Regions from separate parts of the Streptomyces sp. SudanB5_2050 genome, predicted to be linked through region 3. Evidence: riboswitches for the same ligand, from Rfam matches in the RefSeq annotation. Region 3 holds a riboswitch; each other region holds the start of a gene.
What was found. Region 3 has a riboswitch for cobalamin ahead of ACFZP7_RS02185 (ABC transporter substrate-binding protein). Riboswitches for the same ligand answer to the same signal wherever they lie in the genome.

Region 1 (9,368 bases), 1.4 Mb from region 3:
GCGCCGTACGCGCCCGGCTTGGAGCCGAAGATGCGGGCGGTGGCCCGGCGTCGGTCGCCGTGCTCGGCGGTGTCGGCGTCGGCGTGGGCGCGCACGTAGTTCTGCTCGGCCGGCTCGTCCAGCTCCGCCACCGCCCGCACCGCGTCGTCGATCAACCCCACGACGTGCGGGAACGCGTCCCGGAAGAAGCCCGAGATGCGCACCGTGACGTCCACGCGCGGCCGGCCCAGCTCCGCCAGGGGCACGATCTCGAAGCCGGTCACCCGGCGCGAGGCGTCGTCCCAGACCGGACGGCAGCCCAGCAGGGCCAGGATCTCGGCGATGTCGTCACCCTGGGTGCGCATCGCGGACGTGCCCCAGACCGTCAGACCGACGGACTTCGGGTACGCGCCGGTGTCGGTCAGGTACCGCTGGATCAGCGAGTCCGCCAGCGACTGCCCCACCTCCCAGCTCAGCCGGGAGGGGATCGCCTTGGGGTCGACGGAGTAGAAGTTGCGGCCGGTCGGCAGGACGTTGACCAGTCCGCGGGTCGGGGAGCCCGACGGGCCCGCCGGGACGTAACCGCCGTCCAGGGCCCGCAGGATGTGCCCGATCTCGTCCGTGGTCCGGGCCAGGCGCGGCACCACCTCCGTGCAGGCGAACTCCAGCACCGCGACCGCGTCGGGCAGTTCGGTGCCCAGCACCTCGCGCACCAGCGCCGGTACGGCCGCGGTGTCCCACGCCCGCGCCTCCATGCCCAGCGCGAACCGCCGGCACACCTGCTCCAGCAGGTCGATCGCGTCGGCGGCCGAACGCGCCGGGCCGTCCACCAGGTCCGTCAGTTCCACCGGCACCTTCACGGGGGCGCCCGGCTCGGCCAGCAGCTCCTTCTCCACCAGCCCGAAGTGCTCGGCCAGGGACGCCCTCAGGCCCGGCAGCGCGTTCGCCTGCCCGCCCCACACCTGCGAGGCGCGCAGCACCGCCAGGACGAGGTTGACGCGCGGCTCGCCGACCGGGCCGCCGCCCAGGACGTGCAGCCCGTCGCGGATCTGCACGTCCTTGATCTCGCAGAGATAGCCGTCGATGTGCATGACGAACTCGTCGAACGCGTCGTCGTCCGGCTGGTCCTCCACGTGCAGGTCGTGGTGGAGCTCCGCGGCCTTGACCAGGGTCCAGATCTGCGCCCGGACCGCCGGCGCCTTCACCGGGTCCAGGTCGGAGACGAGCGCGTACTCGTCGAGCAGCTGCTCCAGCTTGGCCAGGTCGCCGTACGTGTCGGCACGCGCCATCGGCGGCACGAGGTGGTCGACGACGGTGGCGTGGCCGCGCCGCTTGGCCTGGGTGCCCTCGCCGGGGTCGTTGACGATGAACGGGTAGATCAGCGGCAGGTCGCCCAGGACCGCGTCGGGCGCGCAGCCGGCGCTCAGCCCGAGGCCCTTGCCGGGCAGCCACTCCATCGTGCCGTGCTTGCCCATGTGCACGATCGCGTCGGCGCCGAAGCTGTTCTCCAGCCACCGGTAGGCGGCCAGGTAGTGGTGCGACGGCGGCATGTCCGGGTCGTGGTAGATCGCGATCGGGTTCTCGCCGAAGCCGCGCGGCGGCTGGATCATGACCACGACGTTCCCGAACTGGAGGGACGCCAGCACGATGTCGTCCCCGTCCACGTACAGCGAGCCCGGCGGCTCGCCCCACGCCTCCCGCATGGCTCCCTTGAGGTCCGGGTCGAGCTTCTCGAACCACGCCCGGTAGTCGGCCAGCGGCACCCGCGCGGGCGCGGCGGCCAGCTGGTCCTCCGTCAGCCACTCCACGTCGTGGCCGCCGGCCTCGATGAGCCGGTGGATCAGCTCGTCGCCGCCGGACGGGTACTCGGTCAGCGCGTACCCGGCGTCCCGCAGCGCGTCCAGCACCCGCACCGCCGACGCCGGGGTGTCCAGACCGACCGCGTTGCCGACGCGGGAGTGCTTGGTCGGGTACGCCGTGAAGACCAGCGCGAGCTTCTTCTCGGCGTTCGGCTTGTGCTTGAGCGCCGCGTGCCGTACGGCGATCCCGGCGACCCGCGAGGCCCGCTCGGGGTCGGCCACGTACACCGGTACCTCGTCGGGACCCTGCTCCTTGAAGGAGAACGGCACGGTGACCAGGCGCCCGTCGAACTCCGGGATCGCGACCTGCATCGCCGCGTCCATGGGGGAGAGGGCGGCGTCCGACTCCTCCCAGGCGGCCCGGGAGGAGGTCAGGCAGAGCCCTTGGAGCACCGGGACGTTCAGGTCGGCCAGCGCCCCGATGTCCCACGCCTCCTCGTCGCCGCCCGCCGACGCCTGCGAGGCGTGCGTGCCGCCGGCCGCGAGGACGGTGGCGACCAGGGCGTCCGCCCGGCCCAGCAGCTCGTACAGCCCGGCGTCCGCGCCGCGCAGCGAACCGCAGTACACGGGCAGGGCGTTGGCGCCGCGCGCCTCGATCGCGTCGCACAGGGTGTCGACGAAGGCGGTGTTGCCGCTGAGCTGGTGGGCGCGGTAGAAGAGCACGCCGACCGTCGGGCGGCCCTCGGTGAAGGCCCGCTCGCCGTGGAGGCCGTACTCCGGCATCTTGCGCGGCTCCTCGAAGCCCTCGCCGGTCAGCAGCACGGTGTCCGACAGGAACCGGGCGAGCTGGGTCAGGTTGTCCGGACCGCCCTCGACCAGATAGCGCAGCGCCTCCGCCACCACCCCGGCCGGCACCGAGGACTCGGCCATCAGCTCGGCGTCCGGCACGCTCTCGCCGCCCAGCAGGACGGTCGGGACGCCGGCGGCCTTCAGCGCGGCGAGCCCGTCCTCCCAGGCGCGCTTGCCGCCCAGCAGGCGCACGACGGCGACGTCCGCGCCCTCCACGAGCGCGGGCAGTTCCTCGCGTACGTCGACCCGGGTCGGGTTGCCGATCCGGTAGGCGGCGTCCGACGCGCGGGCCGCCAGCAGGTCCGTGTCGGCGGTCGACAACAACAACACTGTGCTCATGCGGGCGCTCCCGGTGGGATGAAGGGCAGTCCTTGCGGCGCGCCGGACTCGATGAGCCGCCACAGCGCGTCCGTGTCCGCGTGGTGTTCGATCAGGTCGCCGAGCCGGTCGAGCTGCTCTTCGCGCAGCGCGGCGAACGAGGTGTCGGGGGCCGGCACGAAGCGGCGGCCCGCGGCGGCGGCCACCTCGCGCAGGAACGCCCGCCGGAAGCCGTCCGACTCCAGCGAGCCGTGCCAGTGCGTGCCCCAGGTCTGGCCGACCCGGCAGCCGTCCAGGAAGGGCTCGCCGCCCGCGACCTCGGCGACCCCGTGGTGGATCTCGTACCCCTCGACCCGCTCGCCGAGGGCCTCGCCCCGTGGCCGGGTGAGGGTCTTCTCGCGGGCGAACCGCACCCGCACGGGCAGCAGTCCGAGCCCGTCCACATTACCGGCCCGCGACTCGACCTCGTCCTCGATGTGCTCGCCGAGCAGCTGGAAGCCGCCGCAGATCCCGAGCACCGGGCGCCCCTCGGCGGCCCGGCGGGCGATCGCGTCCGCGAGCCCCCGCTCCCGCAGCCACCGGAGCGCCCGGACCGTCCCGCGCGTGCCCGGCACGATCACCAGGTCCGCGTCGGACAGCTCCTCCGGCCGGTCCACGAACCGCACCACGACGCCGGGTTCGGCGGCCAGCGCGTCCACGTCGGTGAAGTTGGACATCAGCGGGACCGCGCAGACGGCGGCCCGCAGCACGTCGTCCCCGACCGGTGGCGCGACGACGGACTCCCGCACCGTTCCCCGCAGGGAGACGCGCAGCCCGTCCTCCTCGTCGATGCCGAGCCCGTGCCGGAAGGGCAGGACGCCGTACGTGTGCCGCCCGGTGAGTCCGTGCAGCATCTCCAGACCCGGCTCCAGCAGCGACACGTCGCCCCGGAACTTGTTGACGAGGAACCCGGCGACCAGCGCCTGGTCCTCGGGCGCCAGCAGCGCCACCGTGCCGAAGAAGGAGGCGAAGACGCCGCCGCGGTCGATGTCGCCGACGACGAGGACGGGGAGCCCGGCGCCCCGGGCGATCCCCATGTTCACGATGTCGGTCCGGCGCAGGTTGATCTCGGCCGGACTGCCCGCCCCCTCGCAGATCACCGCGTCATACGTGCCCCGAAGCTCGGCCAGACAGTCCAGCACGGTGCCGAGCAACTGCTGCTGCCGGCCGCCGTGGTAGCCGCGGGCGCTCATCTCGCCGACCGGCTTGCCCAGCAGCACGACCTGGCTGCTGCGCTCACCGCCCGGCTTCAGCAGCACCGGGTTCATCTGCGCGGTCGGCTCCACGCGGCACGCCTGGGCCTGCATGGCCTGCGCCCGCCCGATCTCGGCGCCCTCGCGCGTCACGAACGAGTTGAGGGACATGTTCTGCGCCTTGAACGGCGCCACCTTCACGCCCTGCCGCACCAGCCAGCGGCAGATCCCGGCGGTGACGACGCTCTTGCCGGCGTCGGAGGTGGTGCCGGCGACGAGGAGGCCACCGCTCATGACGTACGTCCCTTCCTGACGATGCCGCGCGCGAGCATCCGCGTGCCCGCGCACACGCCCAGCGCCAGCCAGCCCACGCGCCGGGAGAGCCGGACGGCCCGCTCGATGTCGCCGCGGCCGGCCCGGACGGCGCGTCCCGCCGCCCCGTTGAGGACCGGCCGGTGCTCCACCCGGCCGCCGTAGGAGAGCGTTCCGCCCAGCCGCACCCCGAGGGCGCCCGCGAACGACGCCTCCACGGGCCCGGCGTTGGGGCTCGGGTGCCGTCCGGCGTCGGCGCGCCAGGCCCGCGCGGCACCCCGGGGGCCGCCGCCGGCCACGACGGCCAGGAGGGCGGTCAGCCGGGCGCCCGGCCAGCCCGCGAGGTCGTCGAGCCGGGCCGAGGCCCAGCCGTAGCGGCGGTACCGGGGCGACCTGTGGCCGACCATCGCGTCCAGGGTGTTCACGGCCCGGAAGCCGGCCAGCCCCGGAACTCCGGCCACGGCGCCCCACACCAGGGCGCCCACCACCGCGTCCGAGGTGTTCTCGGCGACGGACTCCACGACGGCCCGGGCGATCCCGTCGGCGTCCAGCGCCTGCGGGTCCCGCCCGCACAGGTGCGGCAGCCGCGCACGGGCCGCCTCCACGTCACCGGCCTCCAGGGCACGGCCGATGGCACCCGCCTCACGGGCGAGCGAGGTGCCGCCGACGACCGACCAGGTGGCGGCGGCGGTCAGCGCGACCGAGGCGGCGGGGGAGCGGCGTACGGCACGGGAGGCGGCCAGCCCGAGGGCGGCGGCGCCACCGGCGCACACGGCGGTGTGCAGCGCGCCCCACCCGCGGTGGTCGCGCCACAGCACCCGTTCCACGGCACCGGCGGCACGGCCGAACGCGGCGACCGGGTGTCCGCGGCGCGGGTCGCCGAGGAGGAGGTCACCGAGGAGGCCGGCGGCGGCGCCGTACGCGAAGACGCGTTCGGCGCGCACGGCTCAACCGGCCGTGGGGAGGGGAAGGCGAAGGGTGTCGCTGGTGAGCCTGGAACGGCAGCCGCGCATGGCGATAGGTCCTCACTCAGGGTGTCCGCGCCCTGGTTCGAAGAGCACGGCGGTGAGAGTTCCTGGCTCCCGGGGATCACTCCCCGGTCACAGTGGCGGGACCGCGCCGGATTCACACCGGGCTTCCTCTCCAGCCGCCGCATTGGCTCCGGCAGTCCACCACGCCCCGCGAACACCCGTCAACTTGCCGTTGACCTGCGAGGGGGGAGTGTGCGAAGGCCCACACACGGAAGGCGTGCGCGGGCGCGGGGGAGTAGTGCGGGGTGGGCGAAAAGGGCGGGGCGCCGGACGGACCCCGAGGTCCGTCCGGCGCCCCCGCACCACGACGTGCGCCGCGCCGGTCCGCCGGCTAGGCGACGATCAGATAGATGCCGTACGCCACCGCCGCCGCGCAGGCCGCGAAGCACGCGTACGCGCCGGTGACCGCGAGGCCGGCGGAGCCGCCCTCGGCGGCGGCCCGCTCCTGGCGGGAGAGGCCGGCGATGCCGAGGGTGAACAGGCCCACCAGGACCACGGTGGCCACGAGGCTGACTCCGAAGACGGAGCCGAGAGCTGCCCAGTCGATGCTCATGGAGGTTCGTTTCCTTCGTACCCGGGGCGCGGGTTCAGACGGTGGTGGTGGCCGAGGGGGCCTTGGGCTCGGACGCCGAGGACGCGACGGCGGCCGCCGGCTCCCCGGTCACGCCCGCCGGGGGCGGGGTCACGGCGGCCATCGCCTGGGTCACCACGCCGGCCGCCTCCGGCTCGTCGTCGACGACGTTGGTGTGGTCGACGACCTCGCGCCGGGAGATCTTCCAGATGGCGGCGCTGGAGACGACCAGGAAGACCGCGACCAGGGCGGTGCCCCAGTCACCCAGACCGCAGACCCACTCGGCGATCGCGGCGACCAGGGCCGCGGCCGGCAGGGTCAGGCCCCAGGCGACGAACATCCGGGTGGCCGTGGACCAGCGGACCACGCCGCCCTTGCGGCCGAGGCCCGCGCCCATCACGGCGCCGGAGACCGAGTGCGTGGTGGACAGGGAGAAGCCGAGGTGCGAGGAGGCCAGGATGACCGTCGCGGCGCTGGTCTGGGCGGCGAAGCCCTGCTGCGGCTGGAGGTCGGTCAGGCCCTTGCCCATGGTGCGGATGATGCGCCAGCCGCCGAGGTAGGTGCCGAGCGCGATGGCGATGCCCGCGGAGAGGATGACCCACATGGGCGGGTCGGAGTCGGGGGCGAGCGCGCCGCCGGCGACCAGGGCGAGGGTGATGATGCCCATCGTCTTCTGGGCGTCGTTGGTGCCGTGGGCCAGCGAGACCAGACCGGCGGAGGCGATCTGCCCGGCGCGGTAGCCCTTCGCGGCGGCCTTGCCGTCGGCCTTGCGGCCGAGCCGGTACGTCAGGCGCGCGCCGAGCATCGCCGCGATGCCCGCGACCAGCGGGGCGGCGATCGCCGGGAGGAGCACCTTGGTGACGAGCACGTCGCCGTGGACCGCGCCGACGCCCGCCGAGGCGATCGCGGCACCGATCAGGCCGCCCATGAGGGCGTGCGAGGAGCTGGACGGGAGTCCGACCAGCCAGGTCAGCAGGTTCCAGAGGATCGCGCCGACCAGGGCGGCGAAGATGACCTCGGGACGGATGCCGGTCTCGTCCACGAGACCCTTGGAGATCGTGTTGGCGACCTCCACGGAGAGGAAGGCGCCGACAAGGTTGAGGACGGCGGACATCGCCACCGCCACCTTGGGCTTGAGCGCACCGGTCGAAATGGTCGTTGCCATCGCGTTGGCGGTGTCGTGGAAACCGTTCGTGAAATCGAACGCGAGAGCGGTCACCACCACAATCGCGAGGATCAGCGAGAAGCTTTCCATTTACCCAGGCAATCGTTCGAGGTCATTGGCTGGACGAACGTAGGTAACCATGGTGAACGGAAGATGAACTGGGCAGGGCGTCGCGGTGACCGGAACCGGGGCCGCCGCCTCCCTCCCCGTGTGCGCTCCGATGCTCTCCGGAGACGTCCCTGGCAGGATCGCCGCGACGCCGGTCGGCGGCGGTCGGAACGGGCCCGGAGCGGGCGGGGAGGAGACGGTGACTGTGACGTATTCGCGGGCCGGACGGGCGGCGGAGCAAGCGGAACCGGAAGAGGAACGGGAGCGGAGGGCGGCCTGGGAGGCGCTCGTCGCCACGGCCCGGCGGACGGTGACGGACGGGCTGGTGGTCGGCACCTCCGGCAACGTCTCGGTCCGGGTCGGCGACACGGTGCTCGTCACCCCTTCGGGTGTGCCCTACGACCGTCTGGCCCCCGAGGACGTCACCGGCGTCGACCTCGACGGCCGGCAGGTGCTCGGCACGCTGGTCCCGACCAGCGAGCTGCCCATGCACCTCGCCGTCTACCGGGCCACCGACGCCCGTGCCGTCGTCCACACCCACGCCGTGCACGCCACGGCCGTCTCGCTGCTCGTCCCCGAGCTGCCCCCGGTCCACTACATGACCGCGGCGCTCGGCGGCCCCGTGCGCGTCGCCCCCTACGCGGCCTACGGCACGGAGGAACTGGCCCGCCACGTGCTCGACGCCCTCGCCGGCCGCACCGGCTGCCTCCTCCAGAACCACGGCACCCTGACCTACGGTGCCTGCCTCGACCAGGCGTACGACCGCACCGCCCAGCTGGAGTGGATGTGCCGGCTGTGGCTGACGGCCTCCTCGGTGCCCGGCCGGTCACCGTCGCTGCTGACCGGGGAGCAGCTGGCCGAGGTGGCCGAACGCCTGGGCGGGTACGGCCAGCGCCCCTGACCCGCGCCGCACGGCCCGCGCCCCCGCCCCCGCCTCGGGCCCGTTGATCCGAACGGGCCCGTCCGCCCGCCGTCCCGGTGGCTTACTCCGGAGCCCCCCGGGAAACTGAAAGGCGTGCGCATCCTCCCCGCGACGGCCGCCGCCGTCACCGCAGCCCTGGCCGCAGGGGCGGCGAGCGTCGCCGCCGGACGGCTCGCCAGCGACGCCGCGCTCAAGGCGCCGCCCGGACGGCCCCTGCCCACCGAGCCGAGGCTCACCGTGCACGGCACGGCCGCCGGACAGATCACCCTCACCCGGGACCTGGCCGCGCTGCGACCGGGCCGCTACGGCCTGGCCGGCGACGGCTCCCACGCGGTCGTCGGCCCGGTCCTCGGCACCGCCGACCACGGCGCCGACACCGTCGTACGCCGACTCGAACGCGTCACCCACGGCACCCTCGGCGCCGGCGACCGGGCCTGGTTCACCCCGAACCTCTACGTCGGCAACCCGGGCACCGCCCTGGACCTCGACTTCGCCGACGTCGAGGTCCCCGGCGAACTCGGCCCCCTCCCGGCCTGGTTCCTGCCCGGCTCCCGCCCGACCTGGGTCATCGCCGTGCACGGCCTGGCCGCCACCCGCGAACACGCCCTCAACCTCATCGCGCCCCTGCACCGCCGCAGCGTCCCGGTGCTCGCCCTGGCCTACCGCGGCGACGTCGGCGCCCCGCCCTCGCCGGACGGCCTGCACCACTTCGGCGAGACCGAGTGGCGCGATCTCGACGCGGCCGTCCGCTACGCCGTGGACCACGGCGCCCGCCAGGTCGTCCTGCTCGGCTGGTCCACCGGCGCCACCATGGCCCTGCGCACCGCCGCGCTCTCCGGCGTGCGCGAGCGCATCGCGGGGCTCGTCCTGGACTCCCCGGTCCTCAGCTGGGAGACCACCCTGCGCGCCCTGGCCGCCGCCCGCCGCACCCCGGGCGCACTCCTGCCGCTCGCCGTCCGCGCCGCCCAGGGCCGCGCCGGCCTGCACGCCGACCACGACGCGGGAACCGCCGGCCTGTACCGCCCGGCCGTCCCGACCCTGATCTTCCACGGCCCCGACGACGCGGTCTCCCCCTGGCGCCT
Region 2 (9,368 bases), 5.3 Mb from region 3:
CCGCGGGCGGGCAGCGCCGGGATCTCCACGCGCAGCGGCAGCGGCTCGGCCGCGCGCTCGGGGCGGGCCTTGCACACGCCGCGCAGGGCGCTGGAGAAGACGTTGCTCAGGGCCACGGCCAGGAGCGAGGAGGCCGCGTAGGGGCGGTCGTTGACGTACTGCGCGAGGGCCGCGTCGGGGGCGCCACCGCGTCCCTTGCCCTTGCCGCGCCTGACCAGCGCCACCGCGTCGACCTCCAGCAGCAGCGCCGCCGTGCAGCGCTGTTCCTCCGCCTCCGGGTAGAGCACGTGGGCCGTGCCGAAGGAGGTGGAGAACGCCTGCGCCCGGTCGGGATGCTTGTGCAGCAGGAAACCGAGGTCGGTCGCGGGGCGGTCGGGGGTACCGGTGGTGGTGAGCGTCAGGAACATGCGGAGGGCCTCTCCGGCTGGGTGGATGTGACGGGTGCCGTACGCGCGGGAGCCCCCGGAGGGGTGTTCCCCGGGGGCTCCGGCAGGACGACGGTCACACCATCGCACAGGGCGGGTGACCGGCGCCTTCGGTTATCGGCGCGACGGCATCAGGTCAGCTGGGACTGGACCTGGGAGGAGATCAGCTCCAGGTGGTCCAGGTCGTCGAGGTCCAGGATCTGGAGGTAGATCCGCTGGGCGCCGACCGCGGCGTACCGGCCGATCTTGTCGACGACCTCGGCCGGGGAGCCCGCCAGGCCGTTGGCCTTCAGCTCGTCGACCTCGCGGCCGATGACGGCGGCGCGGCGGGCGACCTCGGCGTCGTCCTTGCCGACGCAGGCGATGAGGGCGTTGGAGTAGGTGAGGGCGTCGGCCGGGCGTCCGGCCTCCTGGGCGGCGGCCCGCACCCGGCCGAACTGGCGCTCGGTGTCCTCGATGGAGGCGAAGGGGATGTTGAACTCGTCGGCGTACCGGGCGGCGAGGCGCGGGGTGCGGGTGGCGCCGTGACCGCCGATGAGGACGGGGACCTTGGCCTGCGCGGGCTTGGGCAGCGCGGGCGACTCGGTGAGGTCGTAGAACCTGCCGTGGAAGTCGAAGGTCTTGCCGGTCTCGGTGGCCCACAGACCGGTGACGATCTCGAGCTGCTCTTCCAGGCGGGCGAACTTCTCCTTCGGGAAGGGGATGCCGTACGCCTTGTGCTCCTCCTCGAACCAGCCGGCGCCCAGGCCCAGCTCGACGCGACCGCCGGACATCTGGTCGACCTGGGCGACCTGGATGGCGAGGACGCCGGGCAGCCGGAAGGTGCCGGCGGTCATGAGGGTGCCGAGGCGGATGCGCCGGGTCTCGCGGGCGAGGCCGGCCAGGGTGATCCAGGCGTCGGTGGGGCCGGGGAGGCCGTCGACGGAGCCCATGCGCAGATAGTGGTCCGACCGGAAGAAGGCGTCGAAGCCGAGGTCCTCGGTGGCCTTGGCGACGGTGAGCAAGGTGTCGTAGGTGGCCCCCTGCTGGGGCTCGGTGAAGATACGCAGATCCATGTCTCCATCCTGCCTGCTCGGTGCGGGTGCGCCGCGACGGCTCGGCCCGCGTCCGGGGAGCAGGCCCGCCTCCGGCGGGTGAATTCGCGTCAACCGCGGTCCCGGCGGGCGGCGGGGCCAGTGACCGGGCCGGACCGTGATCGTTTGGCGGGGCGGAGCCGGATCGTCCGGCGTCCGCGCCGGGCCGTGCGCTCCGGCGCGTCCACCGTGTCGGCCTCCCCGCGGGGGGCTGGGGCCTAGGAGGCCGTCGTGTCCGAAGAGAGCGTGTCGCAGCAGGGCGGGGCCGGTGCCCGGCCGCAGGGGCTGCTCCAGCAGATGGAGGAACTCATGGCGGCGCTGAACGCGGATCTGTCGGCCCTGGACGCCGACCTCCAGTCGGCCGGCGGTGCGGGACGACCGGACGGCGAGGAGCGGCCGGACTCCTGAACGGAACGCGGGTGCGCGTGGCGGGCGTGGTGTCAGCCCGCCTCCCGCTCCGGTAACTCCGCGTCCCGGGCCGCCAGTTTGCGCAGCATCTCCAGAACCCGGTCGCGGGACTCGTCCGCCGCGTCGATGGCCTCCATGCACTGCCAGTACGTGGCCTCGTCGTCAGCGGCGCAGGCGACGCCGACGAGGGCGATGCCGGTCTCGCCGAGCAGCGTCCCCAGGCGCATCAGGGCCTGGCGCGCGTCGCCCAGCTCCGTCAGCTGGGCGGCGCGCAGCTCGCCCGGCGCCAGCTCCGGGGTGGTCAGCACCCCGCAGCCGCGGCCTGCCAGCTCGGTCAGCCCGATCGCCTCGCCGCGCAACTCGGGTGGTCCGGAGACCGCCAGCCGACTGCCGATCGCCTGGGCCAGGGCCTGCACCTGCCACACCTCGGTCAGGATGTCCGGCACCTCGCCGCCGGCCGCCAGGGCACGCCCACTCGTCACGATGAGCCGCACAGCGTCCATGCGCTGCCCCCGTCTGTGTCCGACGCGCACCCGGCGCGTCCGCCCGAACTCCGCTGTCCACTACCCAGAGTGAAGGCGTGTGGGACGAAAAGCTAGAGGAAGGCGGAAATCTTCGGACAACAAATTGGATTCCGTCCCGCGATCGACTGCGGAGAGTGATAACGGAGTTGACTGCTCCGTCCGCGCTGCTCCGTCCGCACCGCTGCGTCCGCTCAGTCCTCCGGCTCGCCCGGGACGGGGAACCTGAGTTCGTTCCGCTCGATCTTGGCCTCCAGCGCGGACAGCGGGTCGACGTCCAGCACCTCGCAGAACTGGAGCAGGTACGCCAGGACGTCGGCGACCTCGTCCCGCACGCGGTGGGCGGTGTCCGGGTCGGTCATGACGCGGGCCGACTGCTCGGGCGTCAGCCACTGGAAGATCTCGACGAGTTCGGCGGCCTCCACGCTGAGCGCGGCGGCCAGGTTCTTCGGGGTGTGGTACGGCTGCCACCGCCGCGCGGCGGCGAACTCGGCCAGTCTGCGCTGCAGGGCCGCGAGGTCCTGGGGATGATCGGTCACGGCTCCAGGTCTACCACCGTGACGCCGTCGGTCCCGGCCGCCCAGGAGGCGTCGGGGACGGCCGCGACGAGGCGGACGTGCCCGCGCCCGCACATCCGGGCGGCGATCCGCAGCAGCTCCGCCCGCTGCCACGGGTCCAGGCCGCGGTCGAAGCCGTCGGCGAGGACGGTGAGCGTCTGCAGGGCGGCGGGCACCTCGCCGGCCGGGTCCACCTCCAGCACACCGGGTCCGGTGAACAGCACCAGCGCGAGGGCGAGGTACCGCAGTTCGCCGTCGCCGAGGCGGGAGAGGCCGGTGCGCACGCCGTCGCCCCGGTCGAGCAGGGCGCGGACCGCACCGCCGACGGCCGGCTCGGCCAGGACGTCCGCGACGGGGCCCGCGCAGCCGACGCGCACCGCCGCGACGAACTGGGCGTGCCGCCGGCCGCACTCGGCGCGGGTGCGCCACAGCACGTCGGCGAGGTTGTCACAGCCGCCGAGCAGGCGGCCGGACCCGGTGGGCACGGGCTCCCGCATCCGGCCGGGCCGCGGATCGCAGGCGAAGACGGAGCGCAGGGCGACCACCATCTGCTCGGCCGCGGCCAGCACCCGGCGCTGGCCGTCCGTCTTGCCGGCCACCCTGAGCGGCAGCAAAGGGGTGCCGAGCCGGTCGTCCGGCAGCGGGGCGCGGGTCACGGGTGCCGTCCCGGCGGTGTGCCAGGCCGCCTGCACGGCACGGCGGCCCGGATCGCGCAGGGCCGTCTCCAGCAGCACGATCCCGTCGGCCGTCAGCCGCTCGCCCACGATGCGCAGCTCGGGCTCCGCCTGCACGGCGACGTCCAGACGGACCGGACCGGCCGCACCGTCGGCCGTGCAGCCGATGCGGAAGCCGCGTCGGCGCTGGGCGTCCGGCCGGGCCCGCTCGGGCACACAGGCGACCGGATCGGGGAACACGACGCCGAGTTCGGCGCCGCCGCCGAGTCGGGCCAGCGCGTCGTAGGCCCGGAGCGCGGTGGTCTTGCCGCAGCCGCTGGGGCCGGCGAGCACGGTGAGCGGCCCGAGCGGCAGCACGGCGCGCCGGTGCCCGGCGAAGGCGGACAGCCGCAGCTCGGTGATCCGGGGACGGTCCGGGTGCGGGGTGACGGACGCCGTCGCCGCAGGTGAGGCTGCCATGAGCGGACCGTAGAACTCCGCCGACCGCGGAACCGTTTTGCCCGGACGGCGTTCCTACGATCGGGGGACGCGCCCGTCAGGACCGGGCGGGCGCGTCACACTCCGGGGACCTCCGCCGCGCTCTCCATCAGGCCGTTCACCTCGGTCCCGGCCGGGGTCAGCAGGAACACGTTGCGGTCCACCCGGTGCATGCCGCTCGCCAGTCCGAAGACGACGCCGGTGCTGAAGTCCAGGACCCGTTTGGCGACTTCGCCCTCCGCGCTGGTCAGGTCCAGCAGGACCGGAATGCCCGCCATCAGGGTCTCGGCGACCTCGCGGGCGTCCGCGAAGACGTTGACCCGCAGGACGACGAACCGGCGGCGGGTCTCCGTCACCGCCTCCGGCAGCGCCCGGTGCCCGACCGAGGACGGCCAGGCGTCGCGCCCGCGCAACGGAACGACCTGGGCGAGCCCCTCCCACTGTTCATCGGTGACGTCGTGGCTGTTCACCGGCTCCCCCGAAATCCACTCGCCTTCATTGCGTGCACCAGCCAATTCTTACGCCAAGTCACCCGTTCGGCCCAACACCGACACGGTTCGCGACGCTCCGTGTCCGGTGGTTGCCACGCCTTGGGCCGGGCTCTGCGGCGCCGGTGAGGGAGCCACCCACGGCCCCCGGGCGCGCCGGTGACCTCCCCGGAGGCCGGAAAGCTCCGGAGGTCACCGGCGGCGGGCGGTGTCTCAGGCGGCGCGGTCCTGGCGGCTGGCGAGCGCCCAGATGACGAAGACGTCGATCGCCATCATGATCACGGACCAGACGGGCGAGTACGGCAGGAACAGGAACTGGGCGATCAGACTGAGCGAGGCGAGGAAGATACCCGCGAAGCGCGCCCAGGCCATGTCCCTGAGCAGGCCGATCCCGGTGACGAGGACCAGTGCGCCCAGGATCACGTGGACGACGCCCCAGCCCGTCAGGCTCATCTCGTAGACGTAGCTGCCGACGCGGGCGTACACGTCGTCCTCGGCGATGGCCGCGATGCCCTGGAGGACGGCGAGGGCGCCGTTCAGCACCAGCAGGACGCCGGCGAAGACGACGCCGCCGGTCACCCAACCGCTGGACCGGTCCGCCGTCCGCGGTGCGCCGGTGCCGTGCGTCGGCCTGCCGGGAGAAGGTGCGGCGTGCTGGCTCATGAGCGGAGTCCTTTCCTCGTGTCCCCCGTACGGGCCTGCGCCCCTCGGCACCGCGCGGCACCGACAGGTCATTCGAGCCTGCGGCCACCGGCACCGCCCGGCCATGCGGGTCCGCCGAACGGGTGAATCCGGAAGCGGCCGCGCCGCGCCGTCCGGTCGCCGGGACGGACGCCGTGCGCGTGCGGGGCCCGGACGGCTCGCGTTTACTGACCGCACATGCCAACGCTCGCCACCGACCGGGTGCCGCGGGTGCGGTGGACGGAGGAGGGCCCGTGACGACGCAGCCCGCGCCGGCCAACGCGGTGCCGGGCCGGGCCGAGCAGTCCCTGCGGCACACCCTGCTCAGCCCCGGCTATCTGCGGCTGTTGCTGCTGTGCGTGCTGCTGGGCGTGCCCATCGCGCTGGCCTGCTTCTTCTTCGTCGGGCTGCAGCACGAGCTGCAGCACTGGGTGTGGACGGCACTGCCCGAGGCGGTGGGGTACGACGATCCGCCCTGGTGGTGGCCGCTGCCCGCGCTGGTGCTGGCCGGCCTGATCCTGGCGCCGATCGTGACCCGGATGCCGGGCGGCGGCGGCCATCTGCCGGTGAACGGGCTGGGCGGCGCGCCCGTCGGCCCCCGCGCGCTGCCCGGCGCCGTCCTGGCCGCGCTGGCCACGCTGCCCCTGGGGGTGGTCCTGGGACCGGAGGCGCCGCTGATGGCCGTGGGCAGCGGGCTGGCCCTGCTGGCGGTGCGGCGGGCCGGCGCGGCCGCGGACCCCAGGGCCGGCGCGGTCCTCGCCACGGCCGGCTCCACCGCCGCGATCTCCACCATCCTCGGCGGTCCCGTCGTCGCGGCCGTCCTGCTCATCGAGGGCGCCGGTCTCGGCGGCGCCCAACTCGTCGCCCTGCTGCTGCCCTGTCTGCTGGCCAGCGCGACGGGCGCCCTGGTCTTCACCGGCTTCGGCCAGTGGACCGGGCTGAAGATCGGCGCCCTGGCCCTGCGGGACGTACCGCCGAGCGCCGCCCCGGACGCCGGGGACTTCCTGTGGGGCGTGCCCACGGCGGCCCTGATCGCGGTGCTGGTCACCCTCGCCCGCGGGCTGGGCCGGCGCACGGTCTCCTGGACGCGGGAGCGCACGACCGTCCGCACCGTGGTCTGCGCCGCGGCGGTCGGCGTCTGCATCGCCGCGTACGCCCTGATCACCGGCCGTTCCCCGGCCGAGGCGGCGCTGTCCGGGCAGGCGACGCTCGCCCAGCTCGCCGCGCATCCGCACGCCTGGTCGGTGGGCGCGCTGGTGGCGCTGGTGGCCTGCAAGGGGCTGGCCTGGGGCATCGCGCTGGGCAGCCTGCGCGGCGGCCCGATTTTCCCGGCGGTGCTGCTGGGCACGGCGACGGCGCTGGCCTGCTCCGGCCTGCCCGGCTTCGGCGTGACCCCGGCGCTCGCCCTCGGCATCTCCGCCGCCGCGGCCGCGGTGACGGGGCTGCCGCTGGCCAGCGCCGTGCTGTCGGTGCTGCTGGTGGGCGGCGACGCGCACGACCAGATGCCGTTGATCGTCACCGGGTCGGTGGTGGCGTTCATCGTCGCCCAGGTGGCGCGCCGGACCGAACCCCGGGCGGACGGGGAGCCGGGCGCGGGCACGGAGGGCGGGGCGCCGGCCGGGACGGCGCGGTGAGGGGGCGGCGGACCGAGCGGCCCGCGGCGCGGCCCCGGGGTGTGCGGGGCGGGTGGCCCGCGGTGCGGTCCCGGGTGGTGCGGGGCGGGTGGCCGGCGGTGCGGCCCTGGGTGGTGCGGGCCGGGGCCGCGGCGGGCGTGGTCGTGGCCTATTTCCTCCTCCCCCTCGATCACCTGGGCCCGCAACGCCCCGTGCTGAGCTGGCTGTTGTTCGCCCTGATCCTGACCGTGGTGGCGGTGCTGCTGCTCCGGCAGATCCGGCACGTGCTGGTCGACCGGCCGGACTCCCGGCCCGGGATGGTCCTGTCCCTGCTGATCGTCCTGTCCGTGCACGTCTTCTCGGCCACCTACTACGCCCTCGCCAAGCAGCCGGGCGAGTTCACCGGTCTGCACACCCGCGTCGACGCCCTGTACTTCACCGTCGTCACCCTGGCGACCGTCGGGTACGGCGACATCACCCCGCGGGGTCAGTCGGCGCGGATCATCACCGTCCTGCAGATCGCCTACAGCTTCGTGTTCCTGACCGCCGCCGCGACCGCGCTGACCCAGCGGATGCGCGACATGGTGGTCCGTCGCACGGACCGGGACCGGGGCCGGGACCGGGCCGGGTGACGGGCCGCTCGGCGCGTCGGCCGGCCCGGAGGCCCGCTTGTCACCGGCCGGGCGGGACCACTACCGTCGTCACGCCTTGGTGAACGGGAAATCCGGTGCGATGCCGGTGCGGCCCTCGCCACTGTGAATCGGGAAGTCCGGCTCCGGCCCTCGCGGGCAGCCACTGGATCGCTTGCGATCCGGGAAGGCGGGGCACGGGCGGTGGTACCCGTAAGCCAGGAGACCGGCCAAGGCGCGTCGTCCATCCACGAGGTGCTGGAGAGGGTCTGCCGAGTCATGCACATAGCCGAGGGCTTTCTGCCACCGGCGCACGCGATCGCCTGGGGTGCCGCGTCCGCGCCGTTCGTCGTCCACGGAGTACGGTCACTCACCCGTGAGGTCAGGGAGCACCCGGAGAGCACGCTGCTCCTCGGCGCCTCCGGGGCCTTCACGTTCGTCCTGTCGGCCCTGAAACTGCCGTCCGTCACCGGCAGTTGCTCGCATCCCACCGGCACCGGTCTGGGCGCGATCCTCTTCCGGCCGCCGGTCATGGCGGTGCTGGGCACCATCACCCTGCTCTTCCAGGCGCTGTTGCTCGCCCACGGCGGACTGACCACGCTCGGCGCCAACGTCTTCTCGATGGCGGTCGTCGGCCCCTGGGCCGGGTACGGCGCCTACCGGCTGCTGCGCCGCTACGACGTGCCGCTGATGGTCACCGTGTTCTGCGGGGCGTTCGTCGCCGACCTGTCCACGTACTGCGTCACCAGTGTGCAGCTGGCGCTGGCCTTCCCCGACCCGGGCAGCGGGTTCCTGGGGGCGCTCGGCAAGTTCGGGTCGGTCTTCGCCGTCACCCAGATCCCGCTCGCGGTGAGCGAGGGCCTGCTCACGGTGATCGTGATGCGGCTGCTGGTGCAGTCCAGCAAGGGCGAACTGACCCGGCTGGGCGTGCTGCCGGCGAAGTCCGGGACCGCCGGGGCCAAGGAGCGGGCGGTGGCCCGGTGAGCCGCAACGCGAAGATCAACGCCCTGCTGCTGCTCGCCGTGGCCGCGCTCGCGGTGCTGCCACTGGTGCTGGGGCTCGGCGACCACAAGGAGGAGCCGTTCGCCGGGGCCGACGCGGAGGCGGAGCGGACGATCACCGAGATCGAGCCGGACTACGAGCCGTGGTTCTCGCCGCTGTACGAACCGCCCTCCGGGGAGGTCGAGTCGGCGCTGTTCGCGCTCCAGGCCGCGATCGGCGCGGGCGTGCTGGCGTACTACTTCGGGCTGCGCCGGGGACGCCGGCAGGGCGAGGAGCGGGCGGCGGCCGCGCGGGACACCCCCGAAGGGGACTGAGTGCTGCCGATCGACGCGGCGGCGCACAGCAGTCGCTGGCGCCGCCGGCATCCCGTGGACAAGGCCGTGCTCGGGTTCGGGCTGACCGTGCTGGCGATCTCGCTGCCGCCCTGGCCGGGTGCGGCGCTGGTGCTGGTGACGGCGCTCGCCGTGCTGCTGGGACCGGCCGGTGTGCCCGGGCGCGGACTGTGGCGGGCGTACCGGGTGCCGTTGGGCTTCTGCGTGACGGGGGCGCTGCCGCTGCTCGTTCAGGTCGGGGGCCTGGGCGGTTTCCTGACGGCGGCGGAGGGCGGGCCGGTGCGCGCCGGTGAGCTGCTGCTGCGTACCTCCGCGGCCACCCTCGGGGTGCTGCTCTTCGCGTTCACCACGCCGATGTCCGACCTGCTGCCCCGGCTGGTACGGGCCGGGGTGCCCGCGCCGGTGGTGGACGTGGCGCTGGTGACGTACCGCATGAGTTTCCTGCTGCTCGACTCCGTGCGTCGGGTGCGGCAGGCCCAGGCGGCGCG
Region 3 (9,368 bases):
CGTGCAGGAACCGGCCCTCGAGCGTGCACCGATCGGCGATCGCGAGGCGCGGCACCAGGCGTTCGAGGAGGGCGCGGCGGGTCTCGGCGCTCTGGTTCAGCTCGCCGAAGCCGTACGACGTCCAGTAGTCGCGGAAACGGCCGCCGGGACCGCCGTCCTGCCAGGTCGGGTCGTTGCCCACGCTGGCGACGCCGACGAACAGGTCCACGTCCCGCAGGACTTCGGAGAGGACGAGCGGCGGGACGTCGGCGAGCGGCAACGGCTCGACCGGCTCCGCGCCGTCGCGCAGCCGCATGGTGTACGCGCCGCCGTAGCAGTGCGCCGAGTTGGCCGGTGCGTCGATCGGGTAGAAGCGCACCTGGTCGGTACGGAGCCTCAGGTAGCTGCCCGAGTCGGTGGTGTCGACGCCGTACTCCTCGCCGTCGCCCTCGATCCAGTACTCGGCTCGCAGGCCCCACTCGGGGAGTTCACGGGTGGCGGGCGGCGCCTCGTCGTCGACGCAGAGCCGCAGTTTGTTGCGCCAGCCGCGGACGGCGGCGAGGGAGTGGAACTGGTGCTGGCGGACGATGTGCGCCGCGAACCGGTTCGAGTACGTCCTCGTCACGCGCTCGGCGTCGGTGAGCAGGTACACCTCGCGGTGGGCCTGTTTGAAGGGCTGGGTGATCGCGTGCCGCTCCAGCCAGTCCCGCCAGGCGACCACTTCGGCGGCCTCACGCCCGACGGTGTGCCAGAGGGTGACCTCCGTGCCGTGCTCGACCGGGTCGTCGGTGAGGGTGCGCAGGGCACCGTCGGCGAAGCCGACCGGGGTGCCGTCGACCGTCCACAGCAGGCGGCGGGCGAGGGTGCCGACGAGGGGGTGGTCGAGACAGCGCTCGCGCCAGGCGGCGTAGGGCCAGGTGCGGCGGGCGAGGAACTGCCGGTCCAGGCGCTCGGCCTGGGCGCCGAGCATCTTGTCGATGTCCTTGACGGCGGTCTTCAGCTCCTTCAGCGCCTCGGGGTGGTCCCGCCGGACCGCGGCGGGGACGGACTTGACCGCCTTGCCGGCGGCGGAGTGCCAGCGCAGGACGGCCTTGCCGCCCTGGATCTCCAGCAGGGCGGTGAAGTCGCCGAGTCGTGTCGCGCGGCGGCCCACCTCGGTCAGCCCGTAGGCGGGCACGGCCAGTTCCTCGACCTCCTCGCGGCTGAGGCCGAGGGCTTCCGCGCGGGTGTCGAGGGCGGCGTTGAGCAGCTTGAGCGTGCCCTTGTAGGTGACGCGGCTGGCGAGCCGGGCGAGCTCGGCGAGTGCGGCCTCGCTGTGGATCCGGGCGAGGGCGGTGACCGCGGCGTTGGCGACCTTGGGGTTGACCGGCCCGAGGCCGGGGACCTTCTTCAGGGAGGTCTCGACCAGCGTGCCGAGAGCGCGGGCCGTGTCCGGGTGGGCGGGCAGCAGGGCGAGGATCCAGGTGAGGCCGCGCAGGGCGTTGGCGTTGAACGGGTCGAAGGCGAGGTTCGCGTCGGGCCCGGAGCGCACACTGGTGAACGCGAAGGTGCGGGGCCTGCCGACGAGCGGGAGCCAGCCGAGCACCGCCGCACGCACGGTGTCGGCGCCGAGGGGTTCGACGAGGGTGAGCGCGGTCTTGTCCCACTGGGCCGTGGGCCTGGCCGACGTGGCGGTCGCGGCGTGGACGAGCAGGGCGCGCCAAGGCCCCTCGGCGGCTTCGTCCATCGCCCGCTCGGCCCACGCCTCTCCCACGTTCAGCACGGGCTCCGTCAGCTTCTGGGCCAGGGCCGCCATCTCCGGGCGCCGGTACGCCTCCAGGGCGCACCGGCGCAGGAACGCCACGACGGGGGCCGACAGCGGTCGGCCGGCCGCCAGTTCGTGCTCGGCGACCGACTGCACCTCGCCGTCCCACCAGAGGGAGACCTCCGTGCCGAGCTTCTCCAGCTCGGCGGTCCGCTCGGCCGCGAGCGGATCACCCGGCAGGTCCGCGCCCACGGTCTGCAGCAGCCGCACCGTCTTCACCCACGCGCCCTCGTCGGAGTCGAAGTCGGCGTACTGACGGACCGACTCCGCCGCCACCGCGGCGCGGAGCGCGGGATCGAGGCTGCGCAGCCACTCGATCATCTGGGCCCACTGGTCCCCCCTCCGGACGGTCCGGGCCGTCGCCACGTCCAGCGCCTCGCGGGCGAGCGGACCGGCCTCGCCCGCGGCCGCGTGGCCCCGCATCTTCTCCAGGTTGCTCAGCAGATCCATGTCAGCCACCCACCAGCGGCACGAGCTTCAGGAACGTGACCTCGACGCCGAGCGGCAGCTCTATCTCCTCGTCCGGGTCCGTGACCTGCCGGTCCCCGACGAACACCAGGAAGCCGTTCCCCGCGAACGCGGCCAGGGCGCGCTCCGCCTGGGCCTCCGGATCGATGCGGCGCGGGGTGCGCAGCGCGTACCCGTTCAGCACGCGCTCCGTGTCCTGCGGCTGCACCAGGCCCTGGAAGAGCTGCGGCTCCGTGCGCGCGTTGAACTCCGCGACCTCCTGGAAGACCCGCCGTCGGATCAACTCGCGTGCCGTGAGCCGCTCCTCCGCGATCTCCAGTCCGAAGGCCGCGCCCCTGTCCCCTGATGTCGTCTCGTCGACGAACGTCACCGTTGCCATGCCCAGGACGTTACGGGGCACCACTGACAACGGCCCGGCCGTGACCGGCGCCGGTGTGGGGTGGCCGTCGCGGAGGAAGCGGTTCGGGCCCCGGTGTCTGTACCCGTCGGCTCCCGTGGCGCGGGCGCGCCGGGCTCAACAGGGCCGCTCGGTATGGAGTACGTCGGACATGGACGTCTCGCGCCAGTGCCTCAGGAGATCGTGGAAGGCAGCCGCGCCGTGCGGGTAGGCGATCGGGGCGTTCGGCCGGCCACGTCCCTCACCGTTGTAGTACCCGGGTGTGCACTCGGCGTGGAACCACTCGTGGTCGGGCGCGCCCTCGGCCAGGACCGCGAGCCAGGCGTCCTCGGCCTCGCGGGACGGTTCGATGACCGCGCCCCGGGCTTCGGCCGCCGCGACGAGGGCCGCCGCGTGCGCCGCGTGCTCGTCCAGCACGTGCGTGAAGTTGACGCTGCTCGCGCTCTGGGTGGCCCCCAGCTGGATCAGGTTCGGGAATCCGTTGCTGGTGAGGCCGTGCAGGGACCGCGGCCCGCGTCGCTTCAGCGCGTCCAGCAAGTGGACGCCGTCGCGGCCACGGACCGGCAGCTTCCCGGAGTGGACGCCGGAGACTCCGACCGAGAAGCCGGTGGCGAAGACCAGGCAGTCGAGTGCGTACTCGGTGTCGCCCACCACGACACCGTGCTCGGTCATCCGCTCGATGCCGTGCGTGTCCGCGGTGTCGACCAGGGTGACGTTGTCGCGGTTGAACGTCTGCAGATAGGTGTCGGAGAACGTGGGGCGCTTGCAGGCGTACCGGTACCAGGGCTTGAGCTTCTCCGCGGTGTCCGCGTCGGCGACGATCCGCTCGACGCGGGCGCGGACCTCGTTCATCTTCCGCGCGTCCGCGACCTCGTAGGCCGCTTCGTACGCCTGCCGGTCCGCGGGGCGGCGGAAGCTCGGCAGGAGTTTCTCCAGCAGGCCGGCCGTCTCGGTCCACCGGTCCGCCACCAGGTCGTGCTCCACGGTCTCGCCGGAGACGATGCGCAGGAAGTTGTCGCGGCGTTCGCGCGCCCAGCCGTCGTGATCGGCGCCCACGTCCCGCGCGGTGGTACGCCGGTTGGCGCGCACGTCCACGGTGGAGGGGGTGCGCTGGAAGACGTAGACGTGCCCCGCGTCCTCGGCGAGCTTCGGGATGACCTGGACGCCGGTGGCGCCCGTGCCGACGACGCCGACGCGTTTGTCCGCCAGGCCGGTCAGACCTCCGTCCGGGGTCCCGCCGGTGTAGCCGTAGTCCCAGCGCGACGTGTGGAAGGTGTGCCCCTGGAAGTTCTCGATGCCGGGGATGCCGGGGAGTTTCAGCTCGGTGAGGGTGCCGGTCGCCGTGATGACGTACGTGGCGCGGAACTCGTCGCCGCGGTCGGTCGTCACGAGCCAGTTCCGCGCGTTGTCGTCCCAGGTCAAGGACGTCACGGACGTCGAGAAGAGGGCGTCGGCGCCGAGGTCGAACTTCTCCGCGATCCGTACCGCGTGGCGGCGGATCTCCTCCCCGGGGGCGTACTTCCACTCCGGGACGTAGCCGGTCTCGTCGAGCATCGGCAGATACACGTGGGACTCGATGTCGCAGTGGATGCCCGGGTACCGGTTCCAGTACCAGGTTCCGCCGAAGTCACCGCCCTTCTCCACGATCCGGACCCGCCGTACGCCCTGCTGACGCAACCGCGCGCCCGCCAGGATGCCGCCGAATCCCCCACCGACGACGGCGACGTCCACGTCGTCCCGCAGGGGTTCGCGCGCTTCTGTCGCCACCGCATACGGATCGTCGGCGTAGTAGCCGTACTCGGCGTCGGCGGCGAGGTACTGCCGAGTGCCGTCGGGGCGTACGCGCCGCTCCCTCTCCACCCGGTAGCGCCGCCTCAACTCGGCCGGCGCCTCGGGGGAAGTTGCATCCGGATACGTCATGTGGGGGGACCTCTGTCCTTCCGGTTCGGTGCGAGGGAGTCGCGCTCGGTCCGGCAAAAGCACGGCGGTACTGCGGACTTGAGCCAGCGTGCACTACCGTAGCAACAACCGGACAGCACTGTCCGGATGCGATGCGGACAGCTTCCGCAAATTTTCGGACAGGAAGAGTGACCCCCATGCGACGACTCCCGATCCGATCCCTCACCGGCCTCGCCGCGATCGGCCTGCTGGCCGTCACCGGCTGCGGCGGGGACACCCGCGCCGGCGGCCCGCATGACGCCGCCGCCACCGGCGCGGGCCGGACCATCCGCGCCCAGGAGGTGATGCGGCTGACCGAGGCGCACCCCGAGACGGGCATGACCCTGCTCGAGGGCCCCACCTTCGACGCGAACGGCGCACTGGTCGTCGTCGACGTCACGGCTCCGGCCGGCAAGCCCAAGGTGCTGCGCGTCGACGTGAGGAAGAAGACCTCGCGCCCGCTCCACACCGACGATCGCGGCGCCTACACCTCGGCCCAGTACAGCCCCTACGACGGGCGCATCTACCTCACCGACTTCTCCCACGGCGAGATCGTCAGCCTGGCACCCGACGGGAGCGACCCGCGGACCTTCTTCTCCGGCCGGGTCGACGGAGCCCCGATGAACCCCGACGACCTCGCCTTCGACCAGGACGGCGACCTGTACATCAGCGACTCGCGCGGCATGTCGGAGGGAGAAGCAGTCGGGCGCGTGGTGCGCATCGACCGCGAGGGGAGGAACGCCACCGTCCTGGCGGGTGGACTGGCGGCCCCGAACGGCATCTCGTTCGACTCCGAGTACCGCGGCCTGTGGGTCAGCGAACTCACCCAGAACCGTGTGTCCTACCTGCTGCTCGACGACCGAGGCGGTGTCGCCTCACAGCACACGGCCATCCGGGTGGACGGCGGCATCGCCCAGACCGACTCGATCGCCGTCGACGCGGACGGCAACCTCTACCAGGCCCTGCACGGCCGGCCCGCCATGGCGGTGTACGACCGCCACGGGGAACGCCTGGCGACCGTCGAGGTCCCCGCCCGCGCCGCCGACGGGCTCGAATCGGCGACCAACGTGGCCATCACGCCCGGAGGGACCAAGGCGTACATGACCGTCAGCGGGCCGGCCGGAGGGTACCTGTACTCCTTCGACGCGCCGGCGGAAGGCGTCCGTCAGTCCAACGGCGGCTGACCGCGCTGTTCACTCGCCGAAGGGGCGCACCGGTCCCACCTCGACACCGAGGAGTCGCCAGGCCGCCATCGCCCGGCGTTCCCGCAGCTCACGGGTGGGGCCGATGACGGCACCCGAGACCATGGCGACGGCGATCATGAGGTCGTCCTTCGCCGTGGCCAGGCGGTGGCCGTCCGGCAACCGCGCCCGCAGCGCCCGCTCGACCCGGGCCGCCAGGCCCGCGGCGTACTCGGGGACGGCGGAACCACCGGCCGCTCCGTCGGCGTGCAGCAGACTGATGAAGGCCGCCGACTCGGTCTGGTGCCAGGTCAGGACACCGAGGAGCTGGGCGATGTCCATGTCCGGCGCCGCCGCCGCCTGTTCGATCTGACGGACGTTCTCGTCCAGGACCGCCGTGGCGACGGCCGCCCGGTCGGGAAAGTGCCGGTAGAGAACCCCCTGTCCCACGCCGGCCCGGCGCGCGATCGCGGACATGGGTGCGTCGAGGCCGTGCTCGGCGTAGATCTCGCGCGCGGCGGCGACGAGGGCGGCCCGGTTGCGCGCGGCGACCCGGGGCCCGTCATTGGCGGGCCGTCGCTCGTCGGGCGGGGATGGCTGGGTCACCCCCAGAGCGTATCGCCCGAGCACGGTGCCCCCCCCCTGGCCCCCGCCCCCCTGCATCGCCCTGCCCCGCTGCCGTGTCGCCGGTCAGCGGTGGCTCACGAGGCTCCGTCGAGGACCTGGCGCAGTCGATGCGCGAACTCGTCCGGCTTCCCGGGATAGCCGAACTCCCCGTCGCAGAAACCGCCGTGATGGCTCGGGAACACCGTCACCCGCTGCCCGAGCAGCTCGGCGATCGCGACGGAGGTGCGTCCGGTCAGCGTGTCGCCGGTCTCCTCGCCCACGGCGATCACGACGCGGGTGGGCGCGGCGGCGATCGCGTCGGTGTCCGGCCGGTAGCCGCTGACCGCCCACGACCGGTCGGACAGCAGCGGATCGTCGCGCGAGCCGTCGTCCTCGACGGGCATCCCGATCGCGGCGGGATCCGCCTCCGCCTGGGCGAAGTACGCGTCGGTGAACTCGCCCCGCCAGGAGGTCATGGCCACGAACGCGGCCATCCCGGCGCCCCACCCCCGCTTCTCGTAGGTCTCCCGGACCCCGGCCCGCGCCCGCTCGGCCGCCGAACGGTCCGGTGTCAGGGTGATGAGCGGCGGTTCGTGCGCGACCAGTGTGGTCACGTCCTCGGGGTACCTCTCCACGACCGCGAGCGCGGTGACCGCTCCGCCGCTGCTGGCGAACATCTCCACCGGCCCGGCTCCCAGCGCCTCGACGACGGCGTGCACGTCGGCGGCTTGGGTCTGCGGCGTGTGGTCGACCCGCCCGTCCCTGCGCGTGCTGCGGCCGAGGCCGCGCGGGTCGTACGTGACCACGGTCCGCTCGGGGAAGCGTGCGGCGAGTGCGGCGAAGCCGGTGGCGTCCATGGGCTGCCCGATCATGAACAACGGCGGACGTCCGTCCGTGGTCGGCAGCGGTCCGCGGACGTCGTGGACGAGGTCCGCGCCGGCGGTCTCGAGTGTGTGGGTCTTCATACCTGTGCAGACCGGTCCCGCCCCGAAAACTCATCGGGGCACCTCCGGACCGTCCCCGTACGTCGTGGTAGCTTCCAGACGCCAGTCGAACTCGTGAACGCGGCGACGCGTGCACGGGTCAGGGAATCCGGTGAGAGTCCGGAACTGACGCGCAGCGGTGAGGGCGACGGGCGGGGCAGCAGCCACTGGACGACGGTCACGGCCGGGGTCCGGGAAGGCGCCTCGTCCGGGTGACCCCGAGTCCGAAGACCTGCTGGCACCCGACCGTCCGCACGGACCCCGCGTATGGGTCCCGACGTTGAGAAAGCCGGCACTGTGCGCCTGTCACGTCCCTCTCGCCGTTCCCTTCTGCTCCTGACCGGGCTGCTGCTGCTCACCGCGTGCGGTTCCGGCACCGGCTCGCCGGGCGAGTCCGCCGCCGACGGGGCGGGGGCCGTCACGTTCGACAACTGCGGGCGCGAGGTGACGGTCGCGGCTCCACCGAGGCGTGCCGTGTCCCTGAACCAGGGCACCACCGAGATCCTCCTCTCCCTCGGCCTGGCCGACCGCATGGCCGGGACCGCCACCTGGACCGACCCGGTCATGGACGGACTGCGGGGGGCCGACGCGAAGGTCCCCCGGCTCGCCGACGACCAGCCGTCGTTCGAGCGGGTCCTCGACAGCGAGCCGGACTTCGTGGCCGCCTCCTTCGCCTCCACCCTGGGCAAGGGCGGAGTGGCCACCCGCGAGCAGTTCGAGAAGCTCGGCGTGCCGACGTACCTGTCGCCCTCCGACTGCGAGGGCAAGGACAACAGCGGCGACGGTGACGGCTCGCGGACGGCGCCGCTGACCATGGAGACGGTCTACCGCGAGGTGCGGGAACTCGCCCGGGTCTTCGGGGTGGAGGACCGCGGTGAGAAGCTGGTCTCCGGGCTGAAGAGCCGGGTCGCGAAGGCCACGTCCGGGATCCGCGCCGGGAACACCACCGTCCTGTACTGGTTCGCGAACCAGGAGTCCCCCTACATGGCGGGCTGCTGCGGCGCGCCCGGCATCGTCACCCGCGCGCTCGGCGCCGAGAACGTCTTCGACGACAGCACGCGGGAATGGCCGCAGATCAACTGGGAGACCGTGGCCGACCGCGACCCCGATGTCCTGGTCCTCGGTGACCTCACCCGCAAGTCGCAGACCGCCGAGTCCGCCGCGAAGAAGATCGCCTTCCTGGAGTCGAATCCCGTGACGAGGAACATGACGGCCGTGCGGGAGAAGCGGTACGTGCTGCTCAGCGGGCAGGCCATGAATCCGACGATCCGCACCGTGGAGGGCGTGGAGAAGGTGGCCACGGCACTGCGCCGGTACGGGCTCGACCGATGACCACTCCCCTGCGGTCCTCCCCGGTCCGCCCGGCGTGCGGCGCGGCGGGTGGGCTGCGCCTCGCGGCCGGCCTCGGCAGCGGGCTGGCGGTGCTCGCCGTGTCCGTCGCCGTGGCCGTCACCATCGGCCCGGCCGACATCGGAGTGGGCGACGCCTGGTCCGTGGTCGCCTCCCGTCTGGGCTGGGCCACGACCGATCTCACACCGATCCGCGAGGGCATCGTCTGGAATCTCCGGCTGCCGCGCACCCTCCTCGCGGCGGTGTGCGGGGCCGGACTCGCGGTGTGCGGCGCGGTGATGCAGTCCCTGCTGCGCAATCCGCTCGCCGACCCCTTCGTCCTGGGCGTCTCCTCCGGGGCGTCGACCGGCGCGGTGGCCGTGATCGTGCTCGGCGCCGGCGGCGGTGTCCTGTCCGTCTCCGGCGGCGCCTTCGTGGGTGCCCTGGGCTCGTTCGCGCTGGTGCTACTCCTCAGCCATACGCTCGGCGGGACGACGGACCGCGTGGTGCTCTCCGGAGTGGCGGCGATGCAGCTGTTCTCCGCCCTGACGTCGTTCGTCGTCACGACGGCGGCCGACGCGGAGACCACCCGGGGCGTGCTGTTCTGGCTGCTCGGCTCGCTCAGCGGGGCCGGTTGGACCGAGGTGGGACTGTGCACGGCCGTCCTGGCGCTCGCCCTCGTG

Region 1: it holds a riboswitch for cobalamin, as region 3 does, so the genes downstream of both, ACFZP7_RS08775 (cobalamin biosynthesis protein) here and ACFZP7_RS02185 (ABC transporter substrate-binding protein) in region 3, are expected to answer to the same signal.
Region 2: it holds a riboswitch for cobalamin, as region 3 does, so the genes downstream of both, ACFZP7_RS26225 (energy-coupling factor ABC transporter permease) here and ACFZP7_RS02185 (ABC transporter substrate-binding protein) in region 3, are expected to answer to the same signal.

What each region holds. Positions count from the first base shown of each region.
Region 1 covers NZ_OZ186760.1:1,959,821-1,969,188, reverse strand. Annotated here, with positions in the region: gene cobN (cobaltochelatase subunit CobN) at 1-2,966, opposite strand, end outside; gene ACFZP7_RS08780 (cobyric acid synthase) at 2,963-4,471, opposite strand; gene ACFZP7_RS08775 (cobalamin biosynthesis protein) at 4,468-5,433, opposite strand; cobalamin riboswitch at 5,538-5,679, opposite strand; gene ACFZP7_RS08770 (hypothetical protein) at 5,852-6,073, opposite strand; gene ACFZP7_RS08765 (inorganic phosphate transporter) at 6,108-7,346, opposite strand; gene ACFZP7_RS08760 (class II aldolase/adducin family protein) at 7,570-8,265, shown strand; gene ACFZP7_RS08755 (S9 family peptidase) at 8,380-9,368, shown strand, end outside.
Region 2 covers NZ_OZ186760.1:5,875,857-5,885,224, reverse strand. Annotated here, with positions in the region: gene ACFZP7_RS26275 (3' terminal RNA ribose 2'-O-methyltransferase Hen1) at 1-407, opposite strand, end outside; gene ACFZP7_RS26270 (LLM class F420-dependent oxidoreductase) at 557-1,480, opposite strand; gene ACFZP7_RS26265 (hypothetical protein) at 1,730-1,906, shown strand; gene ACFZP7_RS26260 (DUF6099 family protein) at 1,939-2,409, opposite strand; gene ACFZP7_RS26255 (nucleotide pyrophosphohydrolase) at 2,622-2,966, opposite strand; gene ACFZP7_RS26250 (AAA family ATPase) at 2,963-4,117, opposite strand; gene ACFZP7_RS26245 (cell division protein SepF) at 4,213-4,605, opposite strand; gene ACFZP7_RS26240 (hypothetical protein) at 4,837-5,286, opposite strand; gene ACFZP7_RS26235 (chloride channel protein) at 5,559-6,938, shown strand; gene ACFZP7_RS26230 (potassium channel family protein) at 7,037-7,549, shown strand; cobalamin riboswitch at 7,610-7,796, shown strand; gene ACFZP7_RS26225 (energy-coupling factor ABC transporter permease) at 7,826-8,530, shown strand; gene ACFZP7_RS26220 (energy-coupling factor ABC transporter substrate-binding protein) at 8,527-8,862, shown strand; gene cbiQ (cobalt ECF transporter T component CbiQ) at 8,863-9,368, shown strand, end outside.
Region 3 covers NZ_OZ186760.1:573,736-583,103, forward strand. Annotated here, with positions in the region: gene ACFZP7_RS02155 (DUF4132 domain-containing protein) at 1-2,233, opposite strand, end outside; gene ACFZP7_RS02160 (hypothetical protein) at 2,235-2,630, opposite strand; gene ACFZP7_RS02165 (flavin-containing monooxygenase) at 2,766-4,568, opposite strand; gene ACFZP7_RS02170 (SMP-30/gluconolactonase/LRE family protein) at 4,745-5,770, shown strand; gene ACFZP7_RS02175 (TetR family transcriptional regulator) at 5,780-6,373, opposite strand; gene ACFZP7_RS02180 (alpha/beta fold hydrolase) at 6,469-7,338, opposite strand; cobalamin riboswitch at 7,404-7,611, shown strand; gene ACFZP7_RS02185 (ABC transporter substrate-binding protein) at 7,654-8,688, shown strand; gene ACFZP7_RS02190 (FecCD family ABC transporter permease) at 8,685-9,368, shown strand, end outside.